4 regions of the Paenibacillus allorhizoplanae genome follow, and region 2 is predicted to be linked to each of the others. Evidence: riboswitches for the same ligand, from Rfam matches in the RefSeq annotation. Region 2 holds a riboswitch; each other region holds the start of a gene.

Region 1 (5,548 bases), on a different contig from region 2:
TGGTACAATCCCACACTCAATTTCCTACCTAAACACGCATCTATCGCAATAACAACAACACTCGGTGGAATTTCCTGCAAGCGCAAAGCCAAATTAGTAGCATCACACGGTGCTGCCAGCGTACCGATGACATAAGGATAGCCTAGCTCTGCAAGCCTACTTCCCACAAGTGGACCTAGTGAATCGCCTGTTGAGCGATCTGTTCCTATACATACAAAAGCAACCCCACTAGGCTCCAGCCCCTTACTCACCGTAATCATTTGTAGAAGCTGACCTAACTGCTCGCCATCCACTTTTTTCCAAAACTGCTCCTCCAGCCCCATCGGTTCTTTCTCCATCTTTGCCTCCCTTTCAGGCATGTACACCTAACCTTTCACCTCATGCATGATAGTTCCATTCTTTCATATGGAGGTGGGCTGTGTCCACTTGCATACTTCCGTATTCACATACACCAAATAAGCGTTACTCGACGACCGAGCAAAGCCTATTCATGCCGCTTATAGTGCTTAAAACCGGACTTTTTGAACACGCACTTATAGATCTGACTATTTAACCATCTTAATGTACGCGATTCATTCGAACGATGCGATAATAGAGCTGACCGCTGACCTCTTGCTCCACTTCCAGATAGCCTTCAGAGTGAACATAATCCCCTAACATAAACGTGGAAGCATCCGCCGAATCGGCATGTGTTAGAAAGAGCAGTGCTACTTTATCATCCCCAACCACAAATCCTACCTGTTCCTTCACCTGAAATTTCTCAAGAATTTTGCCATGATGCGATCTCACGATATGATGGAACCGCCAAGTGCCTTCTTCTTGTATGATAAAATAAAGCACACGATTACGATGCGCATTGCTAAACTCCCGCGTCACACCGATCATACACACCTTCTCACCAACACGTAAATATTCATCAACTACATAAGATTTCAGTCGTAACCGATTCACATTCTTGCTCTGAATATAAGTTTCCATCTCATCTATGGAGCGCTGATCCCTTGGATCTTGTTTTGTTGCGTAAAATACTTCTTTAATAAACGTATCTGTTTGGTATTCCCTAGCCCCTTTGAAATGGTTATACGTATGAAAAAATTGTTTAATCACAACCCGAATGTCTTCCGGTATGGCAGGACCTGTTTCCACGTTATACATGCGATCTGTTCGACCCGACAATTTAATTTTATGAAACCAGCTTTTCCAGACACTGACTTGCATGTCGTACGCGTCACCTACTTTCTTCCAACCATTGTTCCATTATAGGCTATAATTCTCAAAAATTCGATAAAAATCGCACAAATTCGCGCAAAAAAAAGAGCATCTGCCGCTTTGCCTTCCATACAGAAAGACATAGCGAACATACGCTCTTACACCGGTACTTATACCTGATTTCGTAACTATCTTATAACACCCGTTTGGCACCTACATATCTCGAGCCCCAATAGGAGCTAGCGAGACTATCAACCGTTACACCAACGGACGTTGTCGAGGAAATGAATTGATTATTTCCGATGTAAATGCCTACATGATTGACGATACCAGAAGCAAAGAAGACGAGGTCCCCCACTTTCAAATCCGTCACTCTTGCCCCCGCTTTATCGTACATTTGCACGGAGGTGCGTGGCAACTCGATCCCTTTGGCCTCGTATACATAACGAACGAATCCTGAGCAATCGAAGCCCTTAGGTGTAGTTCCTCCCCATCGGTAAGGTGTCCCTTTAAATGTCGTTGCTGCTTGAATAATTTGAGCTGCAATGGATGACTGAACGACCTTGGCCACTGGGGCTGCTAAAACTGCTGGTGGCGGTGCAATCCAGGCTGGCTTATGAGTCTTGCCGTCCACTTCCACGATGGCGATTTTATTCGCATCGTTCCACTCAATTGCAGAACCAAACGTCTCTGTAACAAAGCGTAGAGGGACATAGGTACTCCCCTTAACCAAAGTTGGACTGCTCTCTAATTCAACTAACTTACTGTTCACGACCGCTTGCTCATCGTCCGTTGTGAGTTGAATCGCCTGTTCTTTGTTCTTAAGCGTGACGACGACTTCATCGCCTTGCTTCGCCCATCCCACTTGGTAACCTAATTTCTCCGACAACACACGTAGTGGCACCTGAAGTGTACCTTCCGTATCAATAAACGGCTGTACTTCCGGGAACTGCACCAATTCATCATTGACTTGAACCTTCACTGAAGAAGTGTCTGGGACAGCAGCATGCGTGGATGGAGCGGCGAACAGAGAATTGGCTGCGCCTAGAAGAGCGCATGAACAAATAAAGCTTTTGGTAAAAAGTTTCAAAACGTTGTGCCTCCTTGAAGCCTCCGAGGTTAGTTGACGGGTTCGGGAAGAGGTTTTCCCTAGTAAGCCCCATTAGCCTATGGCTAACTGAGCATTCATTCACCCCAAGTAAAGAAGTCCCCCGTACCAGAGCTTTCGATGCTCTGAGATTCGGCATTTTTTGTCTATGTTAGACTAGCATAGTTCGTTTTGCCCTGACAACTTTTGCGAGATGGTAAGTGTTTCCTTTTCTATGTAAAAGCACACAAAAACAGCCGCTCTTCTCAGAGCAGCTGCTTATACACTTCGGTAAACAGGATATGCTTACTGGGATTAAACTCTTTTTCCGTCATTGGACTAGGATAACTCATAATGTTGAGAGGCAATGTGAGTTGCCCTTCTCTGAGGGGAGGCTGCGCATAAGGGAATAGGTTCAAATGGAAACCGCAGCGCTTATAGAATTCAATTCTCCGCGTAGCATCTGAGGCAGTCGGAGGCTCGACTTCAAGTACGATAGGCGTGCTTGTGCGGCTCATATACGTCGTCAGCATTCGCTTGCCAATCCCACCACCTCTTGTGGCGGCATTGACTGCGATATGTTCCACGAATCGAAACGTGCTAAAGCTCCAACTGGCCAAGAAGCCAAGCAGTTGCCCTTGTGCATCTCTCTCGACATCGATGCTGTAATTAGGATGAGATAACAGCGCCCGCTGACCTTCATATGTCCTTATTTCGGTTACAGGAAAAGCCGCTTCCATCAGCTCGAATACCTCTTCAAATGAATCCACTTTTTCCATCTGTCAGCACCTTCCTTCAAGTTAGCTATAGGTTATCCAACCAGGAAGCTTCTTACTTCAGTCCCTACCATTTTGAGAAAAAGGCATGTGCCGCAGCGTGGGAGCCTGGAGGTGTCGCATGTCCCATGAAGGGGTACACTTCAATTGATTTGTGTGCAGATTCGATTCGGTTATACGCAGCAAAAATGGCTTCTGGTAAGCAGCACGTATCCTTCAACCCTACCGTAACGTGAACAGGCTGCTGAATACGATCACCCAGATTCATGATATCGAAATAAGAAACTGTTCGCAGTACATCCGGCAGATACTCTGGGAACCGAGTAACGAATTCAGCTGCCTCACTAAGTGAGCTCACCGATTGCAATAAACCTAAATCCATATGGCATAGATTCGGTACATGGGCAATGGTTGCCCGAATACGCTTCTCTAGCGCAGTTACGAGTAGGGCGAGCCCCCCGCCTTGGCTTCCACCGTATACGAATACACGCTCACTGTCGATCTCTGGCTGCTCTAACGCGCATTGCACAGCACGCAAAGAATCGATCGCAACCGCTCGATAATAGCTCGTCTCGGCGTCTAGAATCCCCTGTGTAATCCATCCCCTGGTCATGCCTGTCTCCTGTGGCAGCAGATTACCGCTATCGCCACCTTGCCCGCGTACATCAACTGCAAGTACCGCATAACCCATAAGCAACCAAGCTGCATGATCTTCAGGTCTTCCTTTGGAGCCCGTATAGCCTGGGAATGTAACAATACAAGGTACCTTAGACTTGCTCTCCGCATTAGGCAGTAACAACCAAGCATGAATTGGTGTTTCTGCAGCACCCTGCAAGACGATCTTATTCACTTCCGCTTGTACAAAAGGTGATGCCACCGACTCTCTTGTATAAGAAGCTGCTTGCGTAGCTTCCGCGTATGTGCGCTCCCAGAATGCAGCCAGATCAGCAGACGCCGTTAACTCCGAATGATACTGATGTAACCCATGAATACGATTTTCAATAGCGTTCATTTCGGTAAGTCCCCTTTGCATGTTTTTCCCATTTTAACCTAGATACACGTGTATGACTATTGGAAAATATGAAAAAAACTTCTAACATAGTTCCTTCGAGGATGAGCGACTGCGTAATTGCTGATAAACTCTCACTCGTTCTTATCCAGCGACAGTTCACGATTGTCCAACCTTTGCGTTCTCGCATCTCTCCATGCAAAAACAAAAGACCACCCGAAGGTGGTCTCTTTCTTTCTTAAGCGGGCGGCGGGAATCGAACCCGCGCGATCAGCTTGGAAGGCTGAAGTTCTACCATTAAACTACGCCCGCATATAAAAAATTCTAAAATGGTCGGGACGACACGATTTGAACATGCGACCCCCTGCTCCCAAAGCAGGTGCTCTACCAAGCTGAGCTACGTCCCGTAGTGAATATAAAGTGTAAATGGCGCGCCCTGAGAGATTCGAACTCCCGACCTTTTGATTCGTAGTCAAATACTCTATCCAGCTGAGCTAAGGGCGCAAATATTGGAGCGGAAGACGGGGATCGAACCCGCGACCCTCGCCTTGGCAAGGCGATGCTCTACCGCTGAGCCACTTCCGCACGGTGTAATTTCTCTTTCGCTCAGCAAGTGTTTCTCTGAGGCGACAAGGAATAATATATCAGGTATTCAAAACAAATGCAACTATTTTTTATATTTTTTTATTATTTTATGAAAACGCCGCCAAATGGCAGAACTTCCCGAGCTATGCGGCGCAGCAAGCTATCCGATTTCATATGCTCATCCAACTTGGGATCTGGTTTACAAGGCTGCATAAGCACATGACCATGCCCCGTAATCTCCCAATGATAATTCATGTGCTGGCTTGCTAATGTATTGCCATACACACATAGCCGTAGATTCGCCTGCCGCGGATACGCCACCAGACAGCTAACATCTATAAACAAAGGCTGCTTCGGATCTAAAGCCATCTGATGCAAAGGACCTGCTGTTAATAAACCTAGCGTACCTGGGCCATGAAATTGCATTTTGACAAGATCCTGCGTAATCAATGTATTCTTGACGCTCTGGAGATGCGTTGTGAAGGTCACACCTTCCGTATAGAAGAGAACATGGCGAAACTCAAACAAGAGGTCATCTTCCGCTTCTAAAGGCACTACAGCCAAACTATACGCTTCAGGCAGTCCCATAAGTAATTGGCCTGGTCCTCTCACACGTGATTGGATCAAGCGCTTTTTCCTATACATACCAGGAAGCTTCATCAAAGCATCCTCGCGCAGCTCTGGCATCCCTTGAAACGCTACAATTTGGTTGGGATGAAGGACATAAACTGCTTCGCCATACTCAAGCTGAAGCGTAGCCATCCTAGCTTGCAAACTCGCATTTTCAAAGATGACCTCCATGACACAACCTCCTCACACTAGCCTGCTAACGCAGCCCGCGTTTCTGTCTACGCCAAACGAAAAAGCGAAACACACGTCCAA
Region 2 (5,548 bases):
GATGATGAACGTGTCGGCTATGTAGCGAAGGGCAACAACAATTTGTGGATGGGCAAAAATCGAAATAATTACGTCCAGAACCCTGTCCTAAAAGGCATCGACGGTAAAGTGTATTGGACGGGCATCTCCCCGAAAGTTCGGGATTTAGGTTCATTCGTGATTACGAACAAAAACCCGAATCCGGAAGCAACACTGCGCTGGGGAGATTATTTCCTGAGCGAAGAAGGGACGGCTCTGGCTCGACTTGGTATCGAAGGTGTTACTTATACGATCGGCAGTGATGGATTTTATAAGCTGAAAGACGAATTTGCCAAAAATCCGAACGGACTTACGGTGGATGAGGCGCTCTCCGAATATACGATTTTCCAAGGTGGCGGCATTCCTCAGCGCGTGACGCAAAAGGTTGATCAAAGTGCTGCTGTTCTACCAGAAATGATTGCCAATAAAGATGTTATTCGTCCTAATTTGGTGCCTGAAGCGAAGTTGATGATTCCTACTTTTACCGAAAAAGAGAATATTGAATTAAGCTCATATGCAACGGATATTGAAGCTTATGCAGATGAGAATATTGTTAAATTTATTACTGGCGCTAAACCGCTTAGCGAATGGGATAAATATGTAAGCACGTTAAATAAAATGCAGCTTGATAAATATCTAGCGATCTATCAAGCAGCTTATGACCGCTGGAATCAGAAGTAATCAGCGTATAGAAGGAGGGACTCACGATGAGATTTTACGGCACAAGCGCAGCCGAAGGAATACCGAATCCATTCTGCCTCTGTTCTGTTTGCAGCCATGCGCGCAAGGCAGGAGGGGCAGAGATACGCCGCCGTTCGATGTTCCGAATCAATGAGCAAATGTGTATTGATTTGGGCGCGGATTCTTTTCAACAAGCAATCGAATACGGCGACTTTACCAAGCTTCAGCATGTCTTAGTGAGTCATACCCATGAAGACCATTTCAACTATATGATGATGAATGTTCGAAATATGTCGATAGAACGATTGAAGGAGCCGCTGCATTTCTACTTTACAGATCAAGCCTACGAAATCGTTGAGTTCTATCGTCAAAGCCGACCGATCATGAAAGGCATGACCTCCGATTTGGAAGCGCGCGGCGTAGTGGCTTTTCATAAGCTTGAGTTTAACCAATCCGTTACCATTTGCGGCATGAAAGTAACGCCGCTACGTGGGAATCACTTGGGTAATATGGGGGAGAGCTGTGCGAACTATTTGATTCAGAACGAGGATGGCCAGAAACTTTACTATGGCGTAGATACAGGCTGGTATTTGCCAGAAACGTTCAAGTTGCTTGAAAATGCTTCACTTGATGTGTTGATTAGTGAATGCACCTTTGGACTAACTAGCGGACGCGGTCTTCATCCAAACGGCCATTTGGACGCCTTTAGCTGTATGGAGCTATTTCACAAACTGTTAGCGCAAGGGACGTTACATGCCAACTCTCGTATTTATCTTACTCATATTAATCACTTTACCTCTACACATGCAGATCTAGTAGGCTGGATTCAGGAACAGCAATTCCCATGCCCGATCACGGTCGCATGGGATGGGATGATCATATGATTAAAAACGCGCACCGATAACGTATCGGTGCGCGTTTATGCTTTTATTCAGTTGCGGTTGCAGCCACAACTGGGCTTCCTACCGACTCCGTTGTGACGACTCCCATATGCCTCTTTTTTGCATAGCTTCTGTATAGAATCGAGCTTCCTATCGTTAAAAGCGCAACCACCGCCATCCCCCAGATGAGGTTGTCAAAAGCACGTTCGAGCGGCAGTGATTTCTGCCAGACCAGCGCACTACCCGAGAGTGCCACGGCGAACGCACCGCTAAAAAATTGCAGCAATTGGAACAACCCCATGCCTGATCCGATGCGATCTGTCGTCAATTGACGGGACAGCTCATTGGATACAGCGCTGGACAGTGTCGTGAAGCTGATGCTGACCAAGATATAAAGCGCGGCAATCCAGTAGTAGGAATAGCTGGCAGTGAGGGCAAGCCCTACGGTTGAAACTAGCATCAACCATGGTACGTAGCGGAGTAACGCCGTATTCCCATAGCGGTCAATAATGCGACCCACACGGTTGGAGACGAGCATAGCCAACAAAGCGCCAGGGAAGAGCAATAGTCCCGAAGTAAGTGGAGCTAAGCCGAAAACCCGCGCAAGCATCTGGGGCGCTAGGAACAGGAAGCCGAAGCTGATCATGTAGGAAAACACGCCGATTGCGCCGAGCGACATATAAGGTCTATCACCGAATAGGGCAGGCAGCACGAATGGTTGTGAGACTCGGCGAATTCGCAGCGCGAATAAGGCAATTGCAAGTATACCTACTAAGAGTGCTACGAGACTTTTGGAAGTAAGGAAGAGCAGTAACCCCGTCGTCCCAATCCCGAGCAGCAAAGCACCGATGAAATCGAACGAGCCGCTTGCTGGTTTTTCTTTTGGGAGTAGGATGAGAAAGATAGGAATAAGCAGCAGCGTGACCCCTGTAATGACGAATAGGAAATGCCAGCCCAGGTACTGAACAATGGATCCGCCTGCGACCGGACCTAGGCCCAAGCCAAGTGAAGCCGCGGAAAGGATGAGCGACATGGCTCTGCCTCTACGAGACAACGGAATGTAGCGGGTGACGAATACGATACCCAGCGAGGGAATCGCGCCTGCGCCAGATGCTTGAATCAGCCTTGTAAGCAGCAACAGTCCGAAGCTGTCCGTGAACAGCCCTAGAATGGAGGCGCCGCCTAGCGAGAGCAGGGCAATGACGTAGAGCCTGCGAATAGGCACGAAGTCGGATAAGCGGCTATAGGTGATCGAGGCGATGGCGAAAATGATCGAATATCCCGTAACAATCCACGATGCCGTAGAGGGGCTGAGTTCAAATTGTAAGGAAATCTTGGGCAGAGCCAGATTGAACATCATCGTGTTCATGATGACAAGTACAATCGTAAAGCAGAGCAACCAGGAGACAGGCGTTTCTCGTAAGCGGCCAGGCATCTCAGGTTGAGCGTGTGTTGTTCCTTGAGCTGAAGAGGTTGCGTTGTCTGACATGGTACACCTTCCGATCTAAACTATAATATATTTTGTGACAGTTTAGCATGACGGGTAGCATGTGTCAATGAATTGACCCTGTTCGCACGAAACAGTAAAATTGGTGGATTGCAACCTTGCTGTTTAGTCAAAATACCACGATTACCTACGAGAATGGAAGATAATCAACGAATCAGGTAAATGTAAGCGAATTATTGGGTGAAACGTGAGGTCGGATAGAGCTTTTTACGTTTTTTCCCTCCTTTACTATGTTGGTAGAAGAGAGTAGTATTCAACACGTACATGAACAGTTGAATATTTCGCTTAATTTTCTTTTAAGAAAAGCGGGGGAACCACGAGTAACATGGGGTGAATAAGGGTACGGATACGAGTACCTTTTAGGGCAGATTTCTCGCGGCCCGAACCCGGCAGCTAACCTCGTAAGCGAACGTGAGAAAGGAGAACATGTGTTCAAAACACAAGGTCTATCCTTGTGTTTTTTTGCGTCCATTTTTCAAAAATATAGGACTATAGGTTTCACACAGTAAGTTGGCTATATTTCTAGATAAACGCTCCCTTTTTTTAAAGGAAGGCGTAGCCGTTTATTGTGTGAGATGAGTGAAATTAGCTTTAATTGGAGGAACAACTGCGAAATGACAAGTGATTCATTGAAAAAAATTGTGTTCGGTAAGCCGCTAAAGTCCAGTGAGATTGAGTCGGAGAAAATGCCAGTCTGGAAAGCCCTCCCTATCTTGTCGTCAGATGCCTTATCATCCGTATCGTATGGGACGGAGCAAATTCTGTTAGAGCTCGCGACAGTAGGGGTTGCTGCGTTTGCCTTCTCGTTGCCGATTGCGGTTTCGATTATCGCTTTGATTCTACTGCTCGTGCTCAGCTATAGACAGGTAATCGAAGCGTACCCGATGGGCGGCGGCGCTTATATGGTGACAAAAGAAAATTTAGGCATGGTGTGGGGACGTCTTACCGGTGTCTCTCTGCTAATCGACTATACCTTAACCGTAGCCGTTTCGATATCGGCTGGTGTCCAGGCAATTACGTCTGCTTTTCCATCGGCTGTACCGTACATTGTTCCGCTGACCATTTTACTAGTTTGGATTATGGTCTGGTTGAATTTACGAGGTACCTCCGAATCAGGAACGGTATTCGCGATTCCAACGTACTTTTTCATTCTTTGTATCCTTTTGTTAGTGGGTAAAGGTATTTTCGATTTACTGACAGGATCTATGAATACGCATGCGATCGAATTCGCACCAAGCGCAGCGACGAACTCATTAACCTTATTCGTACTTCTCAAAGCATTCTCGTCTGGTTGTTCAGCTGTAACGGGGATCGAAGCGATCTCCGATGCCGTGCCCCATTTTAGAACGCCATCTGTCAAAAATGCCAAACGAACACTTCTCTCGTTAGGTGGCCTGTTGGCCATCGTCTTCGGTGGTGTAACGTTGATTGCCTTAGGGTATGGCGTGGCACCGGATCATAACGGTCATACATCGGTTCTTTCGATGGTGACGGAACAAGCCTTTGGCCGAGGTGTTATGTATTACGCGACGCAAATCGCGACAATGCTAATCTTGGTGTTAGCTGCAAATACAAGCTTTAATGGCTTCCCGATCTTGGCGTCCATCATGGCCCAAGACAAAAACTTCCCGCGCATGTTTTCCTTCCGTGGGGATCGACTTTCGTATCACTATGGCATTATTACGCTAGGCGTTTTAGCCAGCCTGCTATTGATTGGCTTTAAAGGTAAAACCGATGCACTTATTCCGCTTTATGCGATTGGCGTATTTTTATCTTTTACACTTGCTCAGACGGGTTTGGTTCGTAAATGGCTCAAAGAGCGCGTATCTGGCTGGATCGGAAAGGTGATCATTAACGGCCTGGGCGGTATCGTCTCCCTTGCAGTTCTTATCATTTTCTCAGTTACCAAGTTTAGCGAGGGTGCTTGGATTGTCATTATCATTACACCGATACTCCTCTGGCTCATTACGAAAATCAGTCACCATTACGACGACGTAGCCAAACAGCTGCGGATTGATATCACACAAGACCGTGTGTGCACCAAAGAGCCGGTCATTATCGTGCCTGTAGCAGGGATTCATAAAGCTGTAGAGCAAACCCTGAACTATGCCAAATCGCTCTCGCCTAACGTCATCGCGTTCTATGTATCCTTCTCGGATGAGGACGAAGAATCGATGCAGGAGAAGTGGCAGATCTGGGATCCAGGTGTTCGACTTGTTGTGTTCAAATCACGATACAGAACGATTCTGAAGCCGCTGGCTGAATTTATTGATCGCATCGACACCCACGTGTCAGAGAAGCAGTCGATCATGGTTATTCTCCCGCAATTCATGCCGAAGAAATGGTGGCACCGTCTGCTCCATAATCAATCTGCGGCGCGGATTCGTTCGAAGCTTCAAGCCGATAAGGATATCGTTGTTGCAACAGTGCCGTATCATTTACACCAATAGAAGTGTACAAT
Region 3 (5,548 bases), on a different contig from region 2:
ACGGATCCGAATGATCCGTGGCAAGTATTCTGGGTACACCTTGCAGGAGAGGGACTCGACAGGCTGTTGAATGATCAAGGCACTTCAGCTGTGTGGCTGTTTACGTACAGGGATGTACCTAAGCTCAAACAATTGACCGGGGACTTACTGGCGCTGGCATCTCCGTATGATCGGAACGAGGTACAATTGGCTGTAAAACTCTATGAACTGCTGGCTGAGCTTGCCTTACGTGCGGAGACGCACGGAACAGTAACGATACTGGATAAGCGCGCACGGATGAGAGAGGTTGCGGAATATATTCGTACGCACTGCACGAAACCGCTAACTCTCCTGCAGATGGCTGAGCAGGCAGGTTTCAGTACCTTTTATTTTAGTCGAATGTTTCACGAAGTAATGGGGCGGACTCCGGTCGTGTGGCTGTTCGAATGTCGTCTTGTTGTAGCTAAACAACTGCTCATGTCTACCGAATGGACGATTAAGCAAGTGGCAGAGCATGTCGGATTTTCCCAGAGCAGCTATTTTATTGCGCGCTTCCGAGAGCATATCGGAATGACGCCACAGGAGTATCGGCGGCTGTACAGCAACTAAAAACGCGTAAAAAACCTTCAAGTAATTGAAGGTTTTTACATGTTATTGCGAGCCATTGCCTCTACAGCGTGACTCTTTTGAAATTCGGAAAAGGCTTCTCAGCCTCAGGAAGTGACGAGAGGCTTACCATTTCGGCAACTTTCATCATGTTCTCCCAAAGCGGCCATACTTTCGGGGAGCTATGCGCTTTGTGCATAGATTCCTCTGATAACCACTCAAATATTTCAATTAGCGTTCCATCTACAGATTGAAGTGTCACTGGCGGGAATTCGGTGATAAGCCCTTCTTCGCGAAGCATAGGGATGTGCCCTTTAACAATCTCGGCTAGTTCAGCTTCTTTCCCAGGATGGGGGCGATACATCGCCATAGTAATCATGCTTGAAGTGGACATTTGATTCCTCCATTTTAAAGTCATAGGTTCCATTTATTGGAGTTAGTATATCAGATTGATTTCATCGTTTCCAATGGTGTTCGAATTGACGTGATCGTCTTAGCAGCCGACGCCACAGAGCTTTATCTCCTAAAGAGCACTAATAAGTAGCAAAGTATGGGATAATCAACGTCACTCCTATATGTATGCGCTTTCATCAACTACCAAAGTCAAATAAGCAAAAATAAAAGGCGAATCTACGTTTTACATTCGATAAAGAACGGCGTAAGATTCATTACGACAAGTTGATTTTTGTGAGAAAACCTCTATCGAAGCCACTCGAAGATGAGCGACCGCGTATAGAGGTAGGTTTTATCGCCAATAAGAAAGCTATTTTCGGGAACCGAAAACTTATACTTTCTTATGTGGTAATAAGAAACCACTTAATTCCCAGTAGGGGAAACGGGGGAACCAATCGAAGCCGTTTAAGCAATACTTGGCTTCATGGGGTGAATCCTAATGCTCGCAAGCATTAGGTAGGACGCTCTCAAGTCCGAATCCGACAGCTAACCTCGTAGGTGCATTGAGAGAGAACCGTACACTCGCCTTCTTATGTAAAGAAGTCCGAGAGTAGAGATTCTCTACTCTTAGGGCTTCTTTTTGCATGCCGTCAACCCAAAATGTTACATAATTGTTATAAGGAGGCAATACCATGCATGCTATTGAAATCAACAATCTGACCAAAACCTATGGGAACGCAAGAGGGATTACCGATGTTAGTTTTTCAATCGAAGAAGGGGAGATCTTTGGGTTTATTGGGCCGAATGGAGCAGGGAAATCAACGACGATTCGAACGCTGCTGTCACTGATTTTTCCAACTAGCGGCAGTGCCAAAATTTTCGGGAAAGACTGCATCCAGTTTGCGCCAGAAATTAAGAAAGAGATCGGGTATTTACCGTCCGAGGTGTTCTATTATGACAACATGAAGGTGATCGACCTACTCAAGTATTCGGCCAGCTTTTACAAGAAGGATTGCACCAAGAGAATCAAAGAACTTGCTGAAATCATGGATCTAGACGTTACGAAGAAAATTGATGATCTATCTCTGGGGAACAAAAAGAAGGTGGGCATCGTTCAAGGGTTGCTGCATGATCCTAAGCTCATTATTCTGGATGAACCTACAAGTGGACTGGACCCGCTCATGCAGCAGAGGTTTTTCGAATTGCTCGAACAACAGAATCAAAGAGGAGCTACGATTCTTTTTTCCTCTCATATATTGAGTGAAGTTCAAAGATTATGTGATCGAGTCGCTATTATTAAGGAAGGCAGGATTGTAACGGTTGAGAAAATCAGCACGTTAAAAGAAAACAACTTCAAGCGATTTAAAGTGGATACGGCACAAGCGCTTGATCCTAACTTTTTCAAAATGACCGGGGTCAATAACATTGATGTCCATGGCCAGACGACGAGCTTCTTATTTAAAGGCAACATTAATCAAGTCATGCGAAAGATTGCTGAAATCGAAATTGATAATCTGTGGATCGAAGAGCCTGATTTAGAGGAGATCTTTATGCACTACTATGAGAAGGAGGCTTAGAGGGGGATGAATATATACCTTCATGAATTGAGAGCTTATCGGAAATCCACGATGACGTGGACGTGCTCCTTAATTGCGGTCATCGTTTTATTCCTATCCCTTTTTCCTTCGGTTTCTAAGGATTTTGCTGAGTTTTCTTCCATATTAGAAGGGTATCCAGAAGGGGTCAGGAAAGCGCTTGGTATTCAAATCGAAACGTTTGGTACCCTACTCGGGTTCTATATGTACATCTTTATGTACATTACGCTTTGCGGAGCCATTCAAGCTATGGTTCTGGGAACGTCCATACTCTCGAAAGAAATGCGTGAGAAAACAGCAGACTTTCTACTTACAAAGCCCGTAACACGTACGAAAATAGTAACTTCCAAGCTATTAGCGGCTGTTACTTCCTTAGTTATTACCTGCGTAATCTATATCGCTGCAGCTTATCTAATGGCGCTTCAAGTAAAAACGGTCGATTTTGATGTGAGCACATTTCTATTAATTTCCTTCACTTTGCTGTTTATCCAGCTGATGTTTCTTGCTATCGGATTCATCATTTCGGTCGTATTTTCTAAAATCAAAGCAGTTTTATCCGTTAGTCTGGGTACGGTGTTTGCCTTTTTCGTTATCGGAATGATCGTTGCCGTAGATGGGGAGGGGGTCAAACGCTATTTCTCACCATTTAAATACTTTAGTGGAAAATACATGCTTGAACATGCCAGCTATGAAGCCTCTTATGTCAATGCAGCCCTCGCAATTATCGTTGTTTCGATTGCGGCCAGCTACATTATTTACACGAAAAAGGATGTTCATGCCGTATAAAAGCGGGTGAGAGGAGGGAATAGCACGTGAATATTTTTTGGCGTGAACTGAAAACGTATCGGAAATCGATGATTTTTTGGAGTCTAGGACTCATTTTTCTAATCGCAAGCGGCATGAACAAGTATCAAGCAACAGCAGCGAACGGACAGATGAATGATCTTATGGCGGAAATGCCAAAGTCACTCCAAGTGATTATGGGTGGCGGCGCGTTAGATTTATCGAAGGCTAGCGGTTATTTTGGCATCTTGGTCCTATATTTCTTGTTAATGGCAACGATCCATGCGGCCATGCTGGGCGCCAATATCATCGCGAAGGAAGAGCGGGATAAGACGGCAGAGTTTTTATTCGTAAAGCCTTTATCCAGGCATCAAATCATCACGTGGAAGCTACTAAGCGCTTTAGTTAACATTGTTATTTTTAACCTCGTGTCATGGATTTCGAGCATGTTGGTTGTTGGGGCATATAGCAAAGGCGAGGCGGTCAACGGTGATATCTCCATCGTCATGCTGGGTATGTTTATTTTGCAGCTGCTCTTTCTAGTCATCGGAACATCCATTGCAGCCGTTTATCGAAATTCCAAAAAAGCAGCCTCGCTGTCTACGGGCATCATGCTCATTACGTTTATCTTATCCATTGCCATTGATTTTAACGATAAACTGGCATTCTTGAAATATGTAACCCCGTTTAAATTTTATGAGGCGAAGAATTTGATGTATGGCGGTGGATTCGATGCCGTGTTTGTCATCATTTCGGTAGTTATCATTGCCTTACTGACGGTTGTTACGTATGTTTCCTTTCAAAAACGAGATTTGCACGTCTAAAGACTAGAAAGACCTTTCACCCTATCCATAGCTGGATGCGGGCAAAAGGTCTTTCTCATTTAATGGGATTAATAATAAAATAATAGCTTATTTCTTCAAATCCAAACGCACATCGCGACCATCGTCTTGTACGGATAACTCTTTACCAGCAGCCTTCAGGGAATTGACGTGATTGACCCAAGCGTCTAGCATGATGGCGCCATCTTTCCAATCCTTCACTTCGCCGAATACCGTAAAGCCATCGCCACTGCCTGTAGCCATGAAATCATTGGTTGTCACTTTGAACGTACGTTCTGTATTAAACTTGCCATCCACGTAGATCGGAGTGCCATCTACTAAAGTAATTTTGGAATATTTCTCACCAAGTGGCTTTGTGTTATCCCATTCTACCTTCAAACCTGAGAATTGAATGGCAGGAAGACTTGTATACTTGTCTGTAACTTCGAGCGCTTTTTTAATTTGTGCAGCAGTCATCGTACCCGTTACATTGTAATTGCCAAAAGGGAGTACTTCAAACATTTCGCTATAGGTTAGCTCACCTTTGTCAATATCCGTGCGAATACCGCCAATATTCGTGAAAGCAATATCGGATTTCTCAGAAGCGCGCATCGCATCTGTAATGCTGTTGCCTAACTGTGTTGCACCGTCGCGGTCAGCCCCGCCATTAGCAGCAAAACGGAAAGATTTACGATTAAGCTGCTCTGCAACTACGACTTCTACTTCGCCGGATTTGCCTGAGATTTTGGCTTTATAGTCTTCAACCGTTTGGTGAATTTTCGGGTCAGCCGTCGTTAAGTTCGTATAGGTCTCGAGCAAGCTTGCATTGGAGGAAACGACTTGCTTTGTAGTTTTGTTTACGAACAGTTGAATGTGTCCAACTGCATATAGCCAACTTTGAGCTTCAACGACAGGAATGCCATTCACAATACCGGCAACGCGCATGTGGGAGTGACCACCAACAATCGCATCCAAGGTGCCATTCCCAGTACCTTTTGCAAGATCAGCAAGCTCACTAATAATTTCAGCGGATTTTTGATTTTGCTCACCTGGCAGGTGGGAGGTAACCATGATGATATCGACGCCTTTCGCGCGAAGCTCATCTGACAATTCTTTCGCCAAAGGAACTGGATTTACAAAGGAAAGGCCTTCGATGTTCGTTGATTTCGTTGTTGTTTTCGTTTGAGGCGTTGCGAACCCGATGATTCCGATTTTCAGGCCATCTTTTTCAATAATGACATAAGGCTGTGTCCAGTCGACTCGTTTGCCGGTTTGATCATCAATAATATTAGCCCCGAGAATAGGGAATTTAGCCTTCTTAATATTGTCGATCAGAACGTCACGGCCGAAGTCGAACTCATGATTTCCGAT
Region 4 (5,548 bases), on a different contig from region 2:
AAATAAAAACACAAAAAGGCAGTACTAAGCGCGTCTTAGTCCTGCCTTTTTGCTGTCCTAGTATATGAGGTAACATACACTAGGGTATAGTATACCCGCTTCGACATTGCGGAACAATGGATGACACATAATGTTCATATTCTCCATATTCGCCGCTTAAAGCTTAGGAGAGTGCGTCCTTGAGGCTTTGATCCGAGCGGTTCCACCAGTCTTCATTGTGCGCAATCAGGCAGTTCCGAAGGGCTGTTCGCTCACTGTCAGACAAGCCCTCTAGGATGAATTTACGTTTCATTGCGCCGTCCATTTTGTTCACGTGCTCCGCAAGAATCTTCCATCCGCGGCGCGCTTCGGTATCGACTAGCATTTCGCAAGCGGACATCCCCGCATAGTACGCGCCCTCTTCTGTCCGATCAACCGCTACCCACACGATCCATGCTTTACGGCCATTCGGGACATCCTCCTTGTTCGTGGAGAACTTAATCCCTTTCTCGATCTTACTCTTCGCATGAAGAGTTCCTTCATCCAAATACGCTTCATCCCCATCAATAATGATACCGGAGACGTTACTTAGATCAATGGCTCCTGCACCGAAGCCTTTGTGATTCACTTTCGAGCTTACTATATTTAAGGCCAGCTTCTTCTTATCCGCTTCCATAAGGGCACCTTCCACTCTACATTAGGTTAAAATGACGACATGCTTTCATTGTAGCGAAAGTCTCCCGGTAGAACAAGTGGCGGCAGGCTCCCATGGATATTTCTCTCTACATTAGAAAGTGTAAGTTTTCGGCTGCCGAAAACGTCTTTCTAATTGGCGATAAAACCTTCCTCTTTGAACGCCGTCGCTCATGCTTGAGTTGCCTCGTTTGGGGTTTTCTCACATTTCTTTCACCTCGCAGAAATATTCCCTAGGTTGTCTACATATACATGCTGTAGATGCTTGTTTAGGCGGGGTGAATCTCATGGATATGAATGCTCTATTCAATAGCCGCAAGGTACAGTGGTTTGCTGTCATGCTCCTTGCTGCCGGCGCAGTGTTAATAACGAACACCTTGCTCCCCTCCACACCAAGAGGGACTGTTCCTGTCGTCTCTAAAGATGTTCCCCATGTTCAGACACCGGACATGCAGCCTGCAGATAATGGCAAACCGTTAGAAACCTCAACACCACTTAGTTATCGTATTGCCGAATATCACATGAATGTTGCCTACACACCAGAAACCCAACAGCTCCAAGGACAACAAACACTCACATGGGAAAATCCTGGCTCAGTTCCAGTACAAGACATGTATCTTCACCTCTATCCGAATGCGTTCGCTTCGAAGAAAACGACATTTATGCGCGAATCTGGCGGGAAGCTGCGGGACGACGAAGCGAAAGATGAGAGTAGCGGCAGTATGGAACTGCTTTCCGTGAAATCAGATACGGGTGATGATCTCACCAAGCGGATGTCATTCGTACAACCGGATGACGGCAATAAGGATGACCACACGCTGCTCAAAATACCGTTATCCAAGCCTGTTGGACCTGGGGAAAGTGTAACCATCACAACCGAATTCCTTGTTAAGCTGCCTGCAGCTTTTGCCAGAATGGGGTATGTCGGCGACTTCGTTATGGCTGGTCAATGGTTTCCGAAGGTTGCTGCCTATGAGCGCAAGGGAACTAGGGGACGGGCTGAGCCTGGCTGGGATCTCCACCAATACCACGGAAACTCCGAGTTCTATGCGGATTTCGGCATGTACGATGTGAAAATCCAGGTGCCTGCGAATTACATTGTGGCAGCGACTGGATTTCCTGTTAAACCTGCTGTGACGGACAAGGGCACGAAGACATACCAATTCTATGCCGAGGATGTGCATGACTTCGCCTGGTCAGCCTCTCCTCATTTCGTCTATGTGGAAGAGCCCTTCTCTGCACCACAAGTTCCAGGGGTAAAAATTAAACTGTATCTGGATCCTAACCATCAAGATTTAAAAGATCGTTACATGTATGCAGCCAAAAAAGCACTATCCCGTTACAGTCAGTGGTACGGAACGTATCCGTACTCTACCCTCTCCATCGTCGTCCCCCCTCCTGGCGGGAATGGCGCCGGCGGCATGGAATATCCAACCTTAGTCACCGCATGGGGAGCTAGCGACAAAGATCCAGACTTAGAGCTGGAACGCGTCGTCGTCCATGAGATCGGTCACCAATTTTTCTATGGTCTCGTTGCCAGCAATGAATTCGAGGAAGCATGGCTCGACGAAGGCTTCACCTCTTATGCAGAGGATAAAGTGATGGAAGCCGAATACGGTGATGCACCTAATTTGCCTGTCGAATCTAGTTATATCACCTCACCAAATGGACTTCAGAAAGATGCATGGGCTTACACAGGACATGATCAATATGCTGAAAATGTGTACACGCGTGGCAAGCTCGTACTCAAAGCAATTGAGCAGCAAGTCGGCACTAAGACGATGGATCGTATCATGAAATCCTATTTCCAAAAGTGGCAGTTTAAACATCCGTCTACGAATGATTTCCAACAGGTCGTAGAGGAGATTAGTAAAACAGATTGGGATGACTTCTTTAATCAGTATGTCTATGGCAATCTGATGATGGATTACTCGGTCGAAAGTGTTCATGTAAAACCTCAGGGTACCAAGGGATCCGAGACTTATGAGAGCACGGTCCGCATCATTAAGCTTGGTGGCAACTCACCTGAAGTGCCGATTCAGTTCCACTTCGCAGATGGTACGACGCTAGATAAAACATGGGATGGCAAGGAAGGAAGCATTGACTTCAAATTAACACATGCCTCCCCTGTCGACTGGGTACGAGTCGATCCTAAGTACACACTTATCCTCGAAAATAAGCACATCAACAACTTCTATCAAACGCAATTAAATACGAAGTGGCAAATTCGGTGGAATCTAGGTATTATTCAATTCCTGCAAGCCATATTTGGCTCAGTCGCCTGGTAAGGACTTGGCTTACGTCTCATGACAAACTCTGAGCGTATCCTTACGATGCTAGTTTTCTAAAGAAAACTTTAAGGAGGAACCCTCGTTGGCCACCTATATCAAAGCAGGCTTCCGGGCAGCCATGGCGCAGCCCTTTGCCACGATCATTTTATTCCTATATCAGATGGGCTGGGGTATTCTCCTGTATAAGCTCGTACAAGGTATTCTAGTCCCCCTCATGCATCGGTTCCCTGGCGCTGAGCAACCCAAGCAGGCATTGCAGATTTTCCTAGCTGAGGGCCAGTTTCAGTTAATTAAAACAGATCTCAGTTATTCTTATCTATGGTGGCTTGCTATCCTACTATGTGCTCGCATGCTGCTGACGCCTCTCTTAAATGGCGGCGTCTACTATTCACTCACTCACGCTCACCAGAATGCGGGATATCGTTTCTTTCGCGGGATGAAGCAGCTCATGCTCCCCTTCCTGCTCGTGTATCTGATTCGCATCGCACTTACGCTTTTCCCACTTATCTGGCTTATTCCCAAAGCCACTTATATTCTAGGGCATAGCAGCTCCTACGAGCAGATCATTATCAAGCTTCTTCCTTGGATACTCAGTTTAATGCTCTACGGTTTTCTCCTACAACTTCTGTTTATGCATGTGCAATTCGCCATCGCGGCCAAGCTGGGTATCCTATCTACCATTTTCTCCTTCTTTCGACACTCGCTCCCGATTATCGGACTTGCCATTATCCTATTACTGTTCACAGGACTTTTGGCAGGGATCACAGTCACGGCCACTTACCTATGGGCAGGACTGGTAGCCCTAATCATTTACCAACTGTATCCTCTCTTCCACATTTTCATCCAAATTTGGGGCATTTCTTCCCAATATCAGCTTCTTTCTGCCAAAATATCCAACTAATATCCAGCAAAACAGCGAATAGTTTAAGCGTCCTCCCCTTCTCTTTGAGAAAGGGGCTTTTTTTTGTCTATTTTCCGAACTATTTGCCTAATTCCCCGCCTTTTTTTAAACAAAAAAAGAGGAATTTCATTGTTTATGACGAATTAAAAGGACTAGCATCAGAAAACTAAATATTTCATGCCGAATTCCTCAGTTTATGGGGAAACGGGGGAACCACTCCGGGTGAATTGATCTTGCAAGACAGGGATCATAGGGAACCTTCAACCGAACCCTCCAGCTAACCTCGTAGGCACCGGAAGGAGACAAGCAGTTGAAGAAAGTTGTTGGTCTTATTTTTAGTCTTGTTTTGTTTTTGAGCGTAAGTGTAGGAAGCGTTTTCGCAGCATCCAATATGGATAAAGCAGTGGACGAGCTTGTTGGAACTCCTTACAGATGGGCAGGAACGACAACCAAAGGATTCGATTGCTCTGGTTTCACATCCTACTTGTTTGACGAGTTCGGCATCGACCTCCCACACAGCTCTAAATCACAAAACAGTGAAGGCTACTGGGTTGACAAAAGTGATCTTCGTAAGGGCGATCTTGTATTTTTCAACACAGATGGCAGCGGTATCTCTCACGTAGGGATGTACCTCGGTAATGGTGAATTCGTTCACTCCGCTACTAATCAAGGTGTTGTTAAGAATAAGTTGAGCGAATCCTATTATGCGAAGCGGTATGTATCAGCCAGACGTGTTCTATGGGATGATATCTACAATCAACTAACTGCTGAATCCAAGTAATGTTCTCGGCACAGAATGAAGCCCTGCAAGCTTTGCTCGTAAGAGCGGTTTGTAGGGCTTCATTCATTTGAACGAGGCTACCGGCGTATACTACAATATACAAAACCGGCTACGCCGTCCTTCGAGGACTTCTCACAGTGTTTATGGAAATACAGCCGAAATTATTATGTTCCTTATATATATTCTGGTATTTTGAATAATGGCCACTTGGCCTCGAGGAAGGAAAAGAACGCATGGACAACATACAAGATCGTACTTTACCCCCATTTCCCGGCATCGTTCGATCCATTGATGAAATTAGAGCTATGATTGGTGAGCCTCATCCTGCGGTACAAAATAAAGTAATCAATCAAATTGACGAACACGCCCAAGCATTCATAGCCAAATCATCTTTATTCTTCTTATCTACATCGGGTGCGAATGGATTGTCTGATGTTTCCCCCCGCGGCGATAGCCCAGGCTTCGTTCGCGTTCTCGATAATCACCGCTTGATTTATCCGGAAAGACTCGGAAATCGTCGTATAGATTCTATGTATAATTTACTGGCCAACCCGCAGGTGGGACTTATCTTCATCATCCCTGGGGTCGAGACGGTGCTCCGCGTCAACGGACGCGCTTGGCTGACGAATGATGAAGAGCTCCTTGCGACTATGCAGCTTAACGGGAAATCACCGATTGCCGCTGTTGGCGTCGAGGTGCAGGAATGCTTCGTGCACTGCAGTCGCGCCCTGAAACTATCCAAAATATGGGATACCGCTACGTGGGTGCCCGAACAGGAACAGCCGGATACTATGGTTATGTTCCGTGCACATCTGGCATTGAACAACATTACGCTAGAGGAATAAGGATAAACTAACTAGGCAGCAGCCAAAAAGTGTAACTTGACATGGCATGTTAGCGAGC

What was found. Region 2 has a riboswitch for cyclic di-AMP ahead of L6I86_RS19765 (APC family permease). Riboswitches for the same ligand answer to the same signal wherever they lie in the genome.
Region 1: another riboswitch for cyclic di-AMP. It lies ahead of L6I86_RS17485 (C40 family peptidase); the one in region 2 lies ahead of L6I86_RS19765 (APC family permease).
Region 3: another riboswitch for cyclic di-AMP. It lies ahead of L6I86_RS27070 (ABC transporter ATP-binding protein); the one in region 2 lies ahead of L6I86_RS19765 (APC family permease).
Region 4: another riboswitch for cyclic di-AMP. It lies ahead of L6I86_RS23645 (C40 family peptidase); the one in region 2 lies ahead of L6I86_RS19765 (APC family permease).

What each region holds. Positions count from the first base shown of each region.
Region 1 is NZ_CAKMMW010000010.1:3,206-8,753, reverse strand. Features, by position in the region: gene yyaC (spore protease YyaC) at 1-359, opposite strand, end outside; gene L6I86_RS17490 (hypothetical protein) at 559-1,218, opposite strand; gene L6I86_RS17485 (C40 family peptidase) at 1,403-2,299, opposite strand; cyclic di-AMP (ydaO/yuaA leader) riboswitch at 2,303-2,465, opposite strand; gene L6I86_RS17480 (GNAT family N-acetyltransferase) at 2,563-3,075, opposite strand; gene L6I86_RS17475 (acetylxylan esterase) at 3,140-4,084, opposite strand; tRNA gene L6I86_RS17470 (tRNA-Gly) at 4,323-4,393, opposite strand; tRNA gene L6I86_RS17465 (tRNA-Pro) at 4,412-4,488, opposite strand; tRNA gene L6I86_RS17460 (tRNA-Arg) at 4,509-4,585, opposite strand; tRNA gene L6I86_RS17455 (tRNA-Gly) at 4,592-4,666, opposite strand; gene L6I86_RS17450 (AIM24 family protein) at 4,769-5,467, opposite strand; gene L6I86_RS17445 (tropomyosin) at 5,493-5,548, opposite strand, start outside.
Region 2 is NZ_CAKMMW010000012.1:103,029-108,576, forward strand. Features, by position in the region: gene L6I86_RS19750 (type 2 periplasmic-binding domain-containing protein) at 1-699, shown strand, start outside; gene L6I86_RS19755 (MBL fold metallo-hydrolase) at 726-1,583, shown strand; gene L6I86_RS19760 (MFS transporter) at 1,627-3,069, opposite strand; cyclic di-AMP (ydaO/yuaA leader) riboswitch at 3,360-3,510, shown strand; gene L6I86_RS19765 (APC family permease) at 3,702-5,537, shown strand.
Region 3 is NZ_CAKMMW010000022.1:18,899-24,446, forward strand. Features, by position in the region: gene L6I86_RS27060 (AraC family transcriptional regulator) at 1-588, shown strand, start outside; gene L6I86_RS27065 (antibiotic biosynthesis monooxygenase family protein) at 650-979, opposite strand; cyclic di-AMP (ydaO/yuaA leader) riboswitch at 1,389-1,555, shown strand; gene L6I86_RS27070 (ABC transporter ATP-binding protein) at 1,671-2,555, shown strand; gene L6I86_RS27075 (ABC transporter permease subunit) at 2,562-3,359, shown strand; gene L6I86_RS27080 (ABC transporter permease subunit) at 3,386-4,180, shown strand; gene L6I86_RS27085 (5'-nucleotidase C-terminal domain-containing protein) at 4,268-5,548, opposite strand, start outside.
Region 4 is NZ_CAKMMW010000017.1:23,539-29,086, forward strand. Features, by position in the region: gene L6I86_RS23630 (YwhD family protein) at 164-655, opposite strand; gene L6I86_RS23635 (M1 family metallopeptidase) at 960-2,960, shown strand; gene L6I86_RS23640 (hypothetical protein) at 3,046-3,864, shown strand; cyclic di-AMP (ydaO/yuaA leader) riboswitch at 4,033-4,171, shown strand; gene L6I86_RS23645 (C40 family peptidase) at 4,175-4,645, shown strand; gene L6I86_RS23650 (MSMEG_1061 family FMN-dependent PPOX-type flavoprotein) at 4,879-5,490, shown strand.